2 regions of the Mesorhizobium sp. LMG17149 genome follow, and region 1 is predicted to be linked to the other one. Evidence: predicted binding sites of a transcription regulator. Region 1 holds the regulator's gene; the other holds the start of a gene.
What was found. Region 1 encodes PhoB, which activates phosphate uptake and scavenging genes when phosphate is short. Its sites were predicted from a motif close to TGTCATNNANCTGTCAT; they were not measured.
Positions count from the first base shown of each region.

Region 2: NP945_RS03610 (RNA degradosome polyphosphate kinase) is a predicted target of PhoB. The motif match lies at 4,196-4,212, and genes of this name have one in related genera.

Region 1 covers NZ_JANIFL010000008.1:265,899-271,844, reverse strand. The annotation lists gene NP945_RS20910 (sugar ABC transporter permease) at 1-1,051, opposite strand, end outside; gene xylF (D-xylose ABC transporter substrate-binding protein) at 1,194-2,234, opposite strand; gene NP945_RS20900 (ROK family protein) at 2,505-3,752, shown strand; gene phoB (phosphate regulon transcriptional regulator PhoB) at 3,769-4,458, opposite strand; gene phoU (phosphate signaling complex protein PhoU) at 4,475-5,182, opposite strand; gene pstB (phosphate ABC transporter ATP-binding protein PstB) at 5,209-5,946, opposite strand, start outside.
Region 2 covers NZ_JANIFL010000002.1:69,406-75,351, reverse strand. The annotation lists gene NP945_RS03640 (amino acid ABC transporter permease) at 1-721, shown strand, start outside; gene NP945_RS03635 (amino acid ABC transporter ATP-binding protein) at 860-1,609, shown strand; gene NP945_RS03630 (TIGR02117 family protein) at 1,719-2,387, shown strand; gene NP945_RS03620 (FAD-dependent monooxygenase) at 2,626-3,867, opposite strand; gene NP945_RS03615 (zinc-finger domain-containing protein) at 3,887-4,132, opposite strand; gene NP945_RS03610 (RNA degradosome polyphosphate kinase) at 4,380-5,946, shown strand, end outside.

The sequences.
Region 1 (5,946 bases):
TGAACACCTTCATGGTGATCCATCGCGTGTTGATGCCGGCGAGATTGGCCGCCTCGGGATTGCCGCCGATGGCGAACACATAGCGGCCGAAACGGGTGCGGTTGGTGATGAAGGTCATGACCAGCCCGACGGCGACAGCCATCAGCACCGGTATGGCGATACCGTGGGCGATGAACAGGCCGCCTTCGGGAACGGTGATGTTGTTGGCGGCCGCATATCTGTTCACGATGCCGATCGGCCAGGGGTAGGAGTTGGCGAGCCAGACCGCACCCATGATGGCGCCGCAGGTGACGACTCCAAGCAGCGCCTCGGCCCAGATCGGACGTAGCGGAAACCGGAAACGCTTGCGCTGCACCCGCCCGTTGAAAAGCCCAAACACCACGGCGAGGCAGGCGACGATCCCAACGACCCAGCTCCAGGTCGCGCCGATCGATCCCGCCGGCCCACCGCCCATCAGCTGAAAAGTGGCGTTAAGCGGCGCCACGGTCTGGCCTGAAGTGACCCACCAGGCGGCACCGCGCCAGACCAGCAGGCCGCCCAGCGTCACGATAAAGGCGGGCACTTCGAGATAGGCGATGACGAAGCCTTGAAAAGCGCCGATCAACAGGCCGAGCGCCAGGCCGATGACCAGTGCCAGGACCCAGATCCACGGGTTGCCGAGTTCGAGCCCGACAAAGCGCACCAGGAAATGCACCTGGGCAAATCCCATCACCATGCCGATCAGGCCCTCGGCGGAACCGACCGACAGGTCGATGTTGCGCATGACGATGACCAGCACCATGCCGCAGGCCATGATGGCAACCGCGGATGTCTGCACCGACAGGTTCCACAGATTGCGCGGCGTGAGAAAGGTGCGGCTGTCGAAATCGAGCGGATTGACGCCAAGGCGCAGGCTGGAAATGACATGCAGCCCAATCCAGATGACCAGCAGCGCGCCGATCATGCCGAGCATGCGGGTGTCGATCTCGGTCGCCTTCAGGAACCGGGCGACGGCGCCGAGTTCCGACGCGCGCGCCGTATCGGTCTGCGGGTTTGACGTCGTATCGGTCATGGTTTCCTCCCACCGGCTGGCCGTCTGACACGCATGCCGGAGCCCAGCCTAGAAGCTATCCGCATGATGCGGAAACACAATTCTTTGAGAAAACGCCGCGGCTTTTGGGCCGCGGCGTTCAGATATTGCAAAGTGGTACGGATCAGTTGCAGGCCGCCACGGTGCCGGCGGCGACACCCGCGCAGACTTCGTCCTTCTTGATCCAGCCGGCGTCGATGACGACGTTGAGATTGTCCTTGGTGATGGCAACCGGGGTCAGGAACAGCGACTTGACGGTGTTGCCGCCCGGCGTCGTGAAGTCCTTGGCGCCGGCGATGTCGCTCGTCTTCTTGCCGTCGGCCAGTTGCGAGGCGATCTCGGCGGCATTCTTGCCGAGCTCCCGCGCGTCCTTCCACACCGACACGGTTTGCGTGCCGAGGGCGATGCGGTTCAGCGCGGCGTGGTCGCCGTCCTGACCCGAGACCGGCACGGTGCCGGCCAAGCCTTGAGCCGTCAGCGCCGCGACGACGCCACCGGCAGTGCCGTCATTGGCCGCGACCACCGCGTCGACCTTGTTGTCGTTGGCGGTCAGGAACTGCTCCATGTTCTTCTGGGCGTTGGCGGGCAGCCAGCCATCCGTGTAGGCTTCGCCAACATTCTTGATCTTGCCGCTGTCGATGGCTTCCTTGAGCACTTCCATCGAGCCCGAGAACAGGAAGTCGGCATTGGGATCGGCACCGGAGCCCTTGATGAAGACGTAGTTGCCTTCCGGCTTGACCTTGAACACTTCGCGGGCCTGCATGCGGCCGACTTCCTTGTTGTCGAAGGTCAGATAGAAGACGTCCTTGTTCTCGATCAGCCGGTCATAGCCGACGACCGGAATGCCCTCGTCCAGCGCCTTCTGCACCGCCGGGCCGATGGCCGACGCATCCTGCGCCAGGATGATCAGTGAATTGGCGCCCTGCGAGATCAGGCTTTCGACATCGGTAAGCTGCTTGCCGGGATTGGACTGCGCATCGGCGGAGATGTACTTGTCGCCGGCGGCCTCGATCGCCGTCTTCATGGCGGCCTCGTCGGTCTTCCAGCGTTCTTCCTGGAAGTTGGACCACGAAACGCCGACAACCTTGTCCTTCGCCTGCGCGACAGACGCGAGCGTCAGCGACATGGCGGCACCCGCCAGGATGGCGGCCGTGAATCTTTTCATATTATCCTCCCTGCGCCGCGTATGGCGCGACCAAACTGACCCGAGGGCCGGCACAAAGGCTCTATTTTTTCGAGCCTCGAAAAAATACTGGGCCAACGCCCGAACGCTGTCAACATCGATTCTGATGGATTTTGATGTCATTTCGAGGTTTTTTCGAGTCTCGGAATAAATAAATGACACGGCCTGCAGCTTCTGCCAGTATTTACCGGCGTCACCGACAGCGTTCCAGGGGCAGGAGGAACCGCGGCGACCGGGAGGATATGAAAGAACATGTCGGTCGGAATCCGCCACGACGATCTGCGCCGCCGCAACCGCGCCATGGTGATCGCGGCAGTGCGCCGCGCCGGACAGCCGTCGCGAACCGAGATCGCCGCGACCACAAGCCTCAGCCATTCGACCATCTCGGCGATTTCATCCGACCTGATCGTCGAAGGCATCCTGACCGAAAGCAAGCCGAGCGAGGCCGGCTCGCTCAAACGCGGCCGGCCGCAGGTCGGCCTCAGTCTCAATCCGGAAGCGGCCGCGGTAATGACCGTGGTGCTGTCGCTGAACTTCCTCTCCGTCGCCGTCATCGACTATGCCGGCCAGGTAATATCCGAGGAACAGCGCCGGCTGGACACGCTGACGATGTCGCGCGAGTCGCTGATCGGGGAATGCACGGCCATCGTGCGGCGCCGCCTGGCAGATCCCGACCTGGACGTGCGCAGCATCGCCCGCATCGCGCTGGCCATCCAGGGCATCACCGACACCCGTGCCCGCGCCATGCTGTGGTCGCCGATCACGCCGCACACCGACATCGCCTTCGCTGACATATTCGAAGACGAGTTCGGCATCCCCGCCATAATGGAGAACGACTGCAACATGATGGCGGTGGCGCTGCGCTGGCGCGACCCCGATCGTTACCGCGACGATTTCATCGCTATCCTTTTGTCGCACGGCATCGGCATGGGACTGGTGCTGAAGGGCGAATTGTTCACCGGCACCCATTCTTCGGGCGGCGAATTCGGCCACATGATCCATCGGCCGAACGGCGCGCTATGTCGCTGCGGACGGCGCGGCTGCGTCGAAGCCTATGCGGGCAATTACGCCATATGGCGCAACGCCAGGCAGATGGGCGAGGATGCAGAACCCGTTGCCGATGTCAGCGACGCCGACATGCGCGCCCTGGCTGCCGCGGCCCGCGAAGGTGACGGACCCGAACGGGAAGCCTATCGCAAGGCCGGCGAAGCGCTCGGCTACGGCCTCGGCAGCCTGTTCGCGCTGATCGATCCGGCGCCGGTCGCCATGGTCGGTGTCAGCGCCGCCGCCTTCGACCTGATCGAGCCGGCATTGCGGCAAGCGATTGCCCAGACCGCCGGCGGCCAGCATTCCAAATCGATTTCCTTCGACACCGAGCCGAACGAACTGCCGCTGATCCGCGAAGGCTGCGCCATGCGGGCGCTGATCTTCGTCGATCAGGAGATTTTTGCGCCGGGCGTGCAGGCGAGATCCGGTTTCGGCGGCAAGAACGTGGCGTGAGTTCAAACGAGGGAGTTCAGTCCTCTCGGATGGCGTATCCGGCCCCACGGATCGTGCGGATGACATCAGGCATACGGCCATTGTTGACCGCCTTGCGCAGCCGGCCGACATGCACGTCGACCGTGCGCTCATCGATGTAGATCGTCTCGCCCCAGACATTGTCGAGCAGCTGGCTGCGCGAGAACACGCGGCCTGGATGGCGCATCATGAATTCGAGCAGGCGGAATTCCGTCGGCCCAAGCCGGATCTCGCTCTTCTTGCGATAGACACGGTGCGACTCGCGATCGAGCACGATATCGCCGACCTTGAGCACGCTGGACAGCACTTCCGGCTTGGCCCGGCGCAGCAGCGCCTTGACCCTGGCCATGAACTCCGGCGTCGAGAAGGGCTTGACCAGATAGTCGTCGGCGCCGGTCGACAGGCCGCGCACGCGGTCGCTTTCCTCGCCTCGCGCGGTCAGCATGATGATCGGCAGCCGCTCGGTCTCGGGACGCATTCGCAGGCGCCGGCAGAGTTCGATGCCCGAAACCGCAGGCACCATCCAGTCGAGCACCAGAAGATCGGGAACGTTCTCCTGCAGCCGGATTTCGGCCTCATCGCCGCGCGTCACGACCTCGACCTGGTAACCTTCGGATTCAAGATTGTAGCGGAGCAGCACGCCTAGCGGCTCCTCATCCTCCACCACCATGATGCGTGGTGCGATCATCGGCTGGTCACCCCTGTTATGCCGCTGGCGCGGACATTGCCGTCTCGTCCTGCTTCGGACGATTGGCTGGCAGCTGCGTGCCGGTCAAAACATAGTAGGCATTTTCGGCGATGTTGGTCACGTGGTCGCCGATCCGCTCGAGGTTCTTGGCGCAAAACAACAGGTGCGTGCACGCCGTGATGTTGCGGGGATCTTCCATCATGTAGGTCAGCAGCTCGCGGAACACCGAGGTGTATTTGACGTCGATGCGTTCATCATTGTTTCTGAGCGTGGCAAGCGCTGCCGCGTCAGCGGCGGCATACTCGTCGACGACCCCCTGCACCTGGATCAGCACCAGCTGCGCCATCGCGTCGATCGAATGCGAAAGATCGTGCGGCGTGACGCTCAGCCCGACAGTGCCGACGCGCTTGGCGATGTTCTTGGCAAGGTCGCCGATGCGCTCGAGGTCGCCGGCCATGCGGATCGAACCGACCACCGCACGCAGATCGTTGGCCATTGGCTGGCGCTTGGCGATCAGCGTGATGGCGCGATCGTCCAGCTCGCGCTGGCGGGCATCCATGATGGCATCGTCGGAAACCACGCGCTGCGCCAGCGCATTGTCCGAATTGAGCAAAGCCTTGGTCGAGCCACTGACCATCGAGCGGGCGAGATCGCCCATGTCGCGGATCAGCTGGCTGATCTGCTCCAGATCCTCATCGAAAGATGCAACGGTATGTTCACCCATGATCTTCGTCCCTCATATGCCTGAGCTCAGCCGAACCGGCCGGTGATGTAGTCCTGGGTGCGTTTGTCGTCGGGGGTGGTGAACATCTTGTCGGTGGCGCCCTCCTCGACCAGATAGCCTAGATGGAACATCGCGGTGCGCTGCGACACGCGCGCGGCCTGCTGCATCGAATGGGTGACGATGACGATCGTATAGTTCTGGCGCAGTTCGTCGATCAGTTCCTCGACGCGAGCAGTGGCGATCGGGTCGAGCGCCGAACACGGTTCGTCCATCAGGATCACCTCGGGTGACACGGCGATGGCGCGTGCAATGCACAGACGCTGCTGCTGGCCACCGGAAAGACCCGTGCCAGGTTCCTGCAAACGGTCCTTCACCTCGTTCCAGATCGCCGCCTTCTTCAAGCTCGACTCGACGATCTGATCCATGTCGGCCTTGCGCTTGGCCAATCCGTGGATGCGCGGGCCATAGGCGACGTTCTCGTAGATCGACTTGGGGAACGGATTGGGTTTCTGAAACACCATGCCGACGCGCGCCCTGAGTTCGACGACATCGATGTTCTTGTCGTAGATGTCTTCTTCGTCGAGCGTTATCTTGCCGGTTACCCGCGCGGAATCGATGGTGTCGTTCATGCGGTTGAGGCAACGCAGGAAGGTCGACTTGCCGCAGCCGGAGGGGCCGATCAGCGCCGTCACCTGATTCAGGCGGACGTCGAGATTGACATCGAACAGCGCCTGCTTCTCGCCATAGAACACGCCGACCTTGTC
Region 2 (5,946 bases), on a different contig from region 1:
GTTCTTCGTGCTGCCGATCGTCGCCTTCGTCCTGCTGGTCGGCGGCATGTTCGGCCTGCCGCATGTCGAGACCTCGCTTTGGGGTGGGCTCTTGGTAACGCTCAGCCTGTCCTTCGTCGGCATTGCCGTGTCGCTGCCGCTCGGCATCGTGCTGGCGCTCGGCCGCCGTTCCAAGATGCCGATCATCAAGACGCTGTGCGTCGTCTTCATCGAGACGGTGCGCGGCATCCCGCTGATCACCGTGCTGTTCTTCGCCAGCGTCATGCTGCCGCTGTTCCTGCCGGAGGGTGTGTCGTTCGACAAGTTCCTGCGCGCGCTGATCGGCGTGTCGCTGTTTGCCGCGGCCTATATGGCCGAAGTGGTGCGCGGCGGCCTGCAGGCGATCCCCAAGGGCCAGTATGAAGGTGCCGATTCGCTCGGCCTCGGCTATTGGCAGAAGATGTATTTCATCGTCATGCCGCAGGCGCTGAAATTGGTCATCCCGGGCATCGTCAACACCTTCATCGGCATGTTCAAGGACACCAGCCTGGTCATCATCATCTCGATGTTCGACCTGCTCGGCATCGTCAAACAGAATTTCTCCGATGCAAACTGGGCGACCGCGCAGACGGCGAGGTCCGGCCTGATCTTCGCGGCCTTCGTCTTCTGGCTGTTCTGCTTCGGCATGTCGCGCTATTCAATGTACACCGAACGCCGGCTCGACACCGGCCACAAACGCTGATGCATGTCGCCCAAAAGTGTATAGCGGTTTTGGGATAACGACATGCATCACTACCAACGACAAAAGAACAAGGGGATCCCTGTCATGGCCACCGAAAATGCCGTCAGCGCCGAAGAGATCAAGGTCAACGCCGCCAAGATGCAGATTTCGACGACCGATGTCGCCATCGACATCATCGCCATGCACAAATGGTACGGCGAGTTCCATGTGCTGAAGGACATCAACCTGAAAGTGATGCGCGGCGAGCGTATCGTCATCTGCGGCCCCTCCGGCTCCGGCAAATCGACCATGATCCGCTGCATCAACCGTCTGGAGGAGCACCAGAAGGGCAAGATCATCGTCGACGGCAAGGAACTGACCAACGATCTCAAGAAGATCGACGAGGTGCGCCGCGAGGTCGGCATGGTGTTCCAGCACTTCAACCTGTTCCCGCACCTGACCATCCTGGAGAACTGCACGCTGGCGCCGATCTGGGTGCGCAAGACGCCGAAGAAGCAGGCCGAGGAAATCGCCATGCATTTCCTCAAGCGCGTCAAGATCCCGGAACAGGCCAACAAATATCCCGGCCAGCTTTCCGGTGGCCAGCAGCAGCGTGTGGCGATCGCCCGCTCGCTGTGCATGAACCCGCGCATCATGCTGTTCGATGAGCCGACCTCGGCGCTCGATCCGGAGATGATCAAGGAAGTGCTGGAGACCATGGTCGGCCTTGCCGAGGAAGGCATGACCATGCTGTGCGTCACCCACGAGATGGGCTTCGCCCGCAAGGTCGCCAACCGGGTGATCTTCATGGACCAGGGCCAGATCGTCGAGCAGAACACGCCGGCCGAGTTCTTCGACCATCCGCGCCACGAGCGCACGAAGCTGTTCCTGTCGCAGATCCTGCACTAGGCCTCGACGGCCACGAAGAGCCCGGCTGAAACACTGCCGGGCTCTTTTGCGTATGGGAGAACAGGCGGGCGTTCGTGTCGCCGGAGTGCGTTTGCAGGGCCGCCTTTCAATGAAAAGACTGGGACGTTTTCTGGGTCTTCTGTTGGTTCTCGTCGCACTCGCCGTGACGACGGGCACCCTCGTGCCACGGCCGCTGTGGCCGGCCGCCGCCGCCGTGCCAGCCGCGACACGCCACATCCTGGTGCTGAACAATCCGATCCACACCGATATCGCCATCCCGGTCGATGACGCCGTGCGCCGGCGTTTCCATTTCCTGGTCGACGCGGGCATACCGGCCGACAGGCCGGAGGTCCGCTACATCGTCTTCGGCTGGGGCGGCCGCGCCTTCTACCTGGAGACGCCGACATGGTCCGAGCTGAAGGCGGTGCCGGTGATGAAGGCACTGACACTCGACGCGTCGGTCATGCATGTCGATGTCGCCGGTGACATCGTCGAACCGCGCGCTGATATCGCGGGGTTCGACATCGGCGAGGACCGGTTCGCGGCGTTGCTCGATTTCATCGATGCCAGTTTCCAGCGGGGACCGGAAGGCCCGATCCTCGTTCCGGACGCAGCCTATTCCAGGTTCGACGGCTTCTACGAAGCCAATGGCCATTTCAACGCACTGGTCGGCTGCAACACCTGGACGGCGGCGGCCTTGCGCATCGCCGGCCTGCGCACCGGCTGGTGGAACCCGCTGCCTGCATCGCTCGGGCTATCGATGCGGCTGTATAATTAGCTGTCTCGTCTTGTCGCGTTTCGCCAATGCGAGACGCCTCATTCCTTCGCGCCCCCCTCTGTCCTGCCGGACATCTCCCCCACGAGGGGGGAGATTGGCGGTTCGGCGCCCCGCTCTTTCCTGCGGCCCTGCAACGTTCGAGATTGGTGAAATCGGCGGTGCCGGCCGATCTCCCCCCAAGTGGGGGAGATGTCCGGCAGGACAGAGGGGGGCGCTGTCCCGCCAGCCTGTCAGGCTTTCAACGCCTGACAGCAGCCTCAACTGCCCGCCACCCATAGAGCCAATCCAGATCCGCCGCGAGCTTTTCCGAGCGCACCTTCAGGAACACATTGCGCGCAATCGCCACCGGACCCGAGGCATGCCAGGCCAGCCGGTTGACAGCGCCGCGTCGGGCGACCTGCGCGACACGCGGTCGCCGTGACTGCTCCCAAACCGCAAGCGCGGCCAAGGGGTTAGTGGGGGAGGCGTAGACGGCCTCGGCAAGCGTCGCCGCATCCTCGATCGCCATGGCCGCGCCTTGCGCCGCGAACGGGGTCATCGCATGCGCGGCGTCGCCGATCAGCGCGATGCCGTTCGGCGTTGTCCAGGGCTGTTGCGGGTCAACAGTGTGGATCGGCCATGCGGTCCATGGGCCGGCCTGCTCGACCAGGCGGGCAAGTTCTGCCGCGGTGCCGCGCAGGGCTCGGGTCAGGATCCCGGCGTCGGCGTTGCCGGACCAGCCTTCGGCAATGCGGTCGCCCCTGGTGAAGGCCGCGAGATTGAAGGCCGCACCCTTGCTGACGGGATAGGCGACCATATGGAAGCCGGGATGCAGGAAGGTGGTGACGCAGTCCCTGGCGCCGATGGCTGCAAAGCTCCGGCCGGCGGCACTGTCGGCCGCGACGGTGGCGCGCCAGGCCAGTTCGCCGGAGAAACGGCTCGTTGCGAGGGTCGCTCCCTTGGCCGAGCGGGCAAGCCTGCGCACCGACGACCAGACGCCATCGGCCCCAACCAGCAGGAGGCCCTCCGCCTCGACGGTTTTGCCATTGATCTCGGCCGTCGCGGTGATGCCATCCGGGCCGGTGTCAACGTCGCCGATGCGGGCGCCGGTGGTGAGATGGATATCCGGCATCTCGGCAACGCGCGCGGTCAGTGCGCTCTGCAGATCGGCCCTGTGCGCCACGAGATAGGGCGCCTGCCAGCGCGTTTCGGCGGCTTGCCCCAGCGGCACGCGCGCCAGTTCGCGCAAGGTCGCGGCCTCCTTCAACACCACGGCTTCCGGCCGCACCGCTGCCGGCAGCAGCTTGTCGAGTACGCCAAGCTGGCGAAGGATACGTGTCGCGTTGGGAGAGAGCTGGATGCCGGCGCCGGCAGCTTCCAGGCGCTGCGCCTGTTCGAACACCCGAACAGGGTAGCCGCGTTCGGCGAATGCAAGCGCTGCGGTCAATCCGGCGACACCCGCCCCGGCGATGACAATTTGCCGGGATCGCGTGTCGGTCATCGGGCTGGTCGCGAAAGACTCAGGCGGCCTGATCGATGTAGATGCAGCCGGCCGGCAGCGTCTCGGTCGCCTTCAGCTTCGGAGAATAGCGGTAGAGCGTCGAGCAATAGGGGCAGACTTTTTCGTTGTCGTCGCCCATGTCCAGAAACACATGCGGGTGGTCGAAAGGCGGATTGGCGCCCGTGCACATGAATTCCTTCACGCCGATGTCGATTGCCTGATAGCCCGCATCGTTCTGAAAATGGGGAATGGAACCGCCTGCCATCGTCGTCTCCTTAACGCAGTCTCGTCTGCATCTGGATCATATCAGGCCTCTTTGCAAGTTCGATGAAATGAAACTGTCGCAAAAGCCTGTCAGAGGATAAGTTAAGCCGGTTAACGCATGGCCCCGAAGACCGACATCGGTTTTCGGCAAGGACCATGCGTCGCCTTGGAGTGGCAGAGCGTCCTTTGCGCGTCCTGAATGACGCACGACGCTTTAGCCTGGCTGACGGTGTGGAAGAGCGGGAATCATGAACGAACTAAAGCCGGTGCAGAACGAATTCGTTGATGTCGAGGTGGCTCGCCCGGAGGGCGGCAATCCGGACCGGTTTGTCAACCGCGAGTTTTCCTGGCTGCAGTTCAACCGGCGCGTCCTCGAGGAGTCGCTGAACCTCAATCATCCGCTGCTGGAGCGCGTCCGCTTCCTGTCGATCTCGGCCGCCAACCTCGACGAGTTCTTCATGGTCCGTGTTGCCGGTCTTGCCGGCCAGGTGCGCGAGGGCATCACGCTGAAGAGCCCTGACGGACGCACCCCCGAACAGCAGCTCGAACAGCTGCTGCGTGAGGTCGAGCGGCTGCAGGAAGACCAGCAGAAGAGCCTTTCGGCGCTTACCGTGCTGCTCAACAAGGAAGGCATCGAGAGCATCACCCGCGATGCGCTGACCAAGGACGAGAAAATCTGGCTGGAAGACCATTTCCAGGAACAGGTTTTCCCGGTGCTCACCCCGCTGTCGATCGATCCGGCGCACCCGTTCCCGTTCATTCCCAATCTCGGCTTCTCGATGGCGCTGCAATTGCGCCATCGCAAGAATGGTGAGGAGATGAGCGCGCTGCTGCGCCTGCCGGTGGCGCTGAAGCGCTTCATCCGCCTGCCAGACCGCAAGCATCATGTCCGCTTCATCCCGCTGGAAGAGGCGGTCGGCCTCTATATCGGCAAGCTCTTCCCCGGCTATGAGGTCAAGGGCTCCGGCACGTTTCGCATCATTCGCGATAGCGATATCGAGGTCGAGGAGGAGTCCGAGGACCTCGTGCGCCTGTTCGAAACGGCGCTGAAGCGGCGGCGGCGCGGTTCGGTGATCCGCATCGAATTCGACAGGCTGATGCCTGGCGAATTGCGCGACTTCGTGGCAGGCGAGCTTGGCGTGTCGTCGAGCCGCATCAGCGTGCTCACCGGGCCGCTGGCGCTCAGCCAGATTTCCGAGATCGTCGCCGTCCCTCGCGACGACCTGAAATTCATGCCCTACAATCCGCGTTTTCCCGAGCGTATCCGCGAGCATGGCGGCGATTGTTTCGCCGCCATCCGCGAGAAGGACATCGTCGTCCATCACCCCTACGAATCGTTTGACGTCGTGGTGCAGTTCCTGCGCCAGGCGATGGCCGATCCGGAAGTGGTGGCGATCAAGCAGACGCTTTACCGCACCTCCAATGACAGCCCGATCGTGCGTGCGCTGGTCGACGCGGCCGAGGCCGGCAAGTCGGTCACCGCGCTGGTCGAGCTCAAGGCGCGTTTCGACGAAGAAGCCAACATTCGCTGGGCGCGCGACCTGGAGCGTGCCGGCGTGCAGGTCGTGTTCGGCTTTCTCGAGCTGAAAACCCATTCGAAAATGTCGCTGGTGGTGCGGCGCGAGGACGGCAAGCTGCGCAACTACGTGCACCTCGGCACCGGCAACTACCATCCGGTAACGGCGCGCATCTACACTGACCTGTCCTTCTTCACCACCGATCCGACGATTGCCCGCGATGTCGCCCAGCTCTTCAATTTCATTACCGGCTATGCCGAGCCGACGGACGAAATGCGGCTGGCGATCTCGCCGTTCA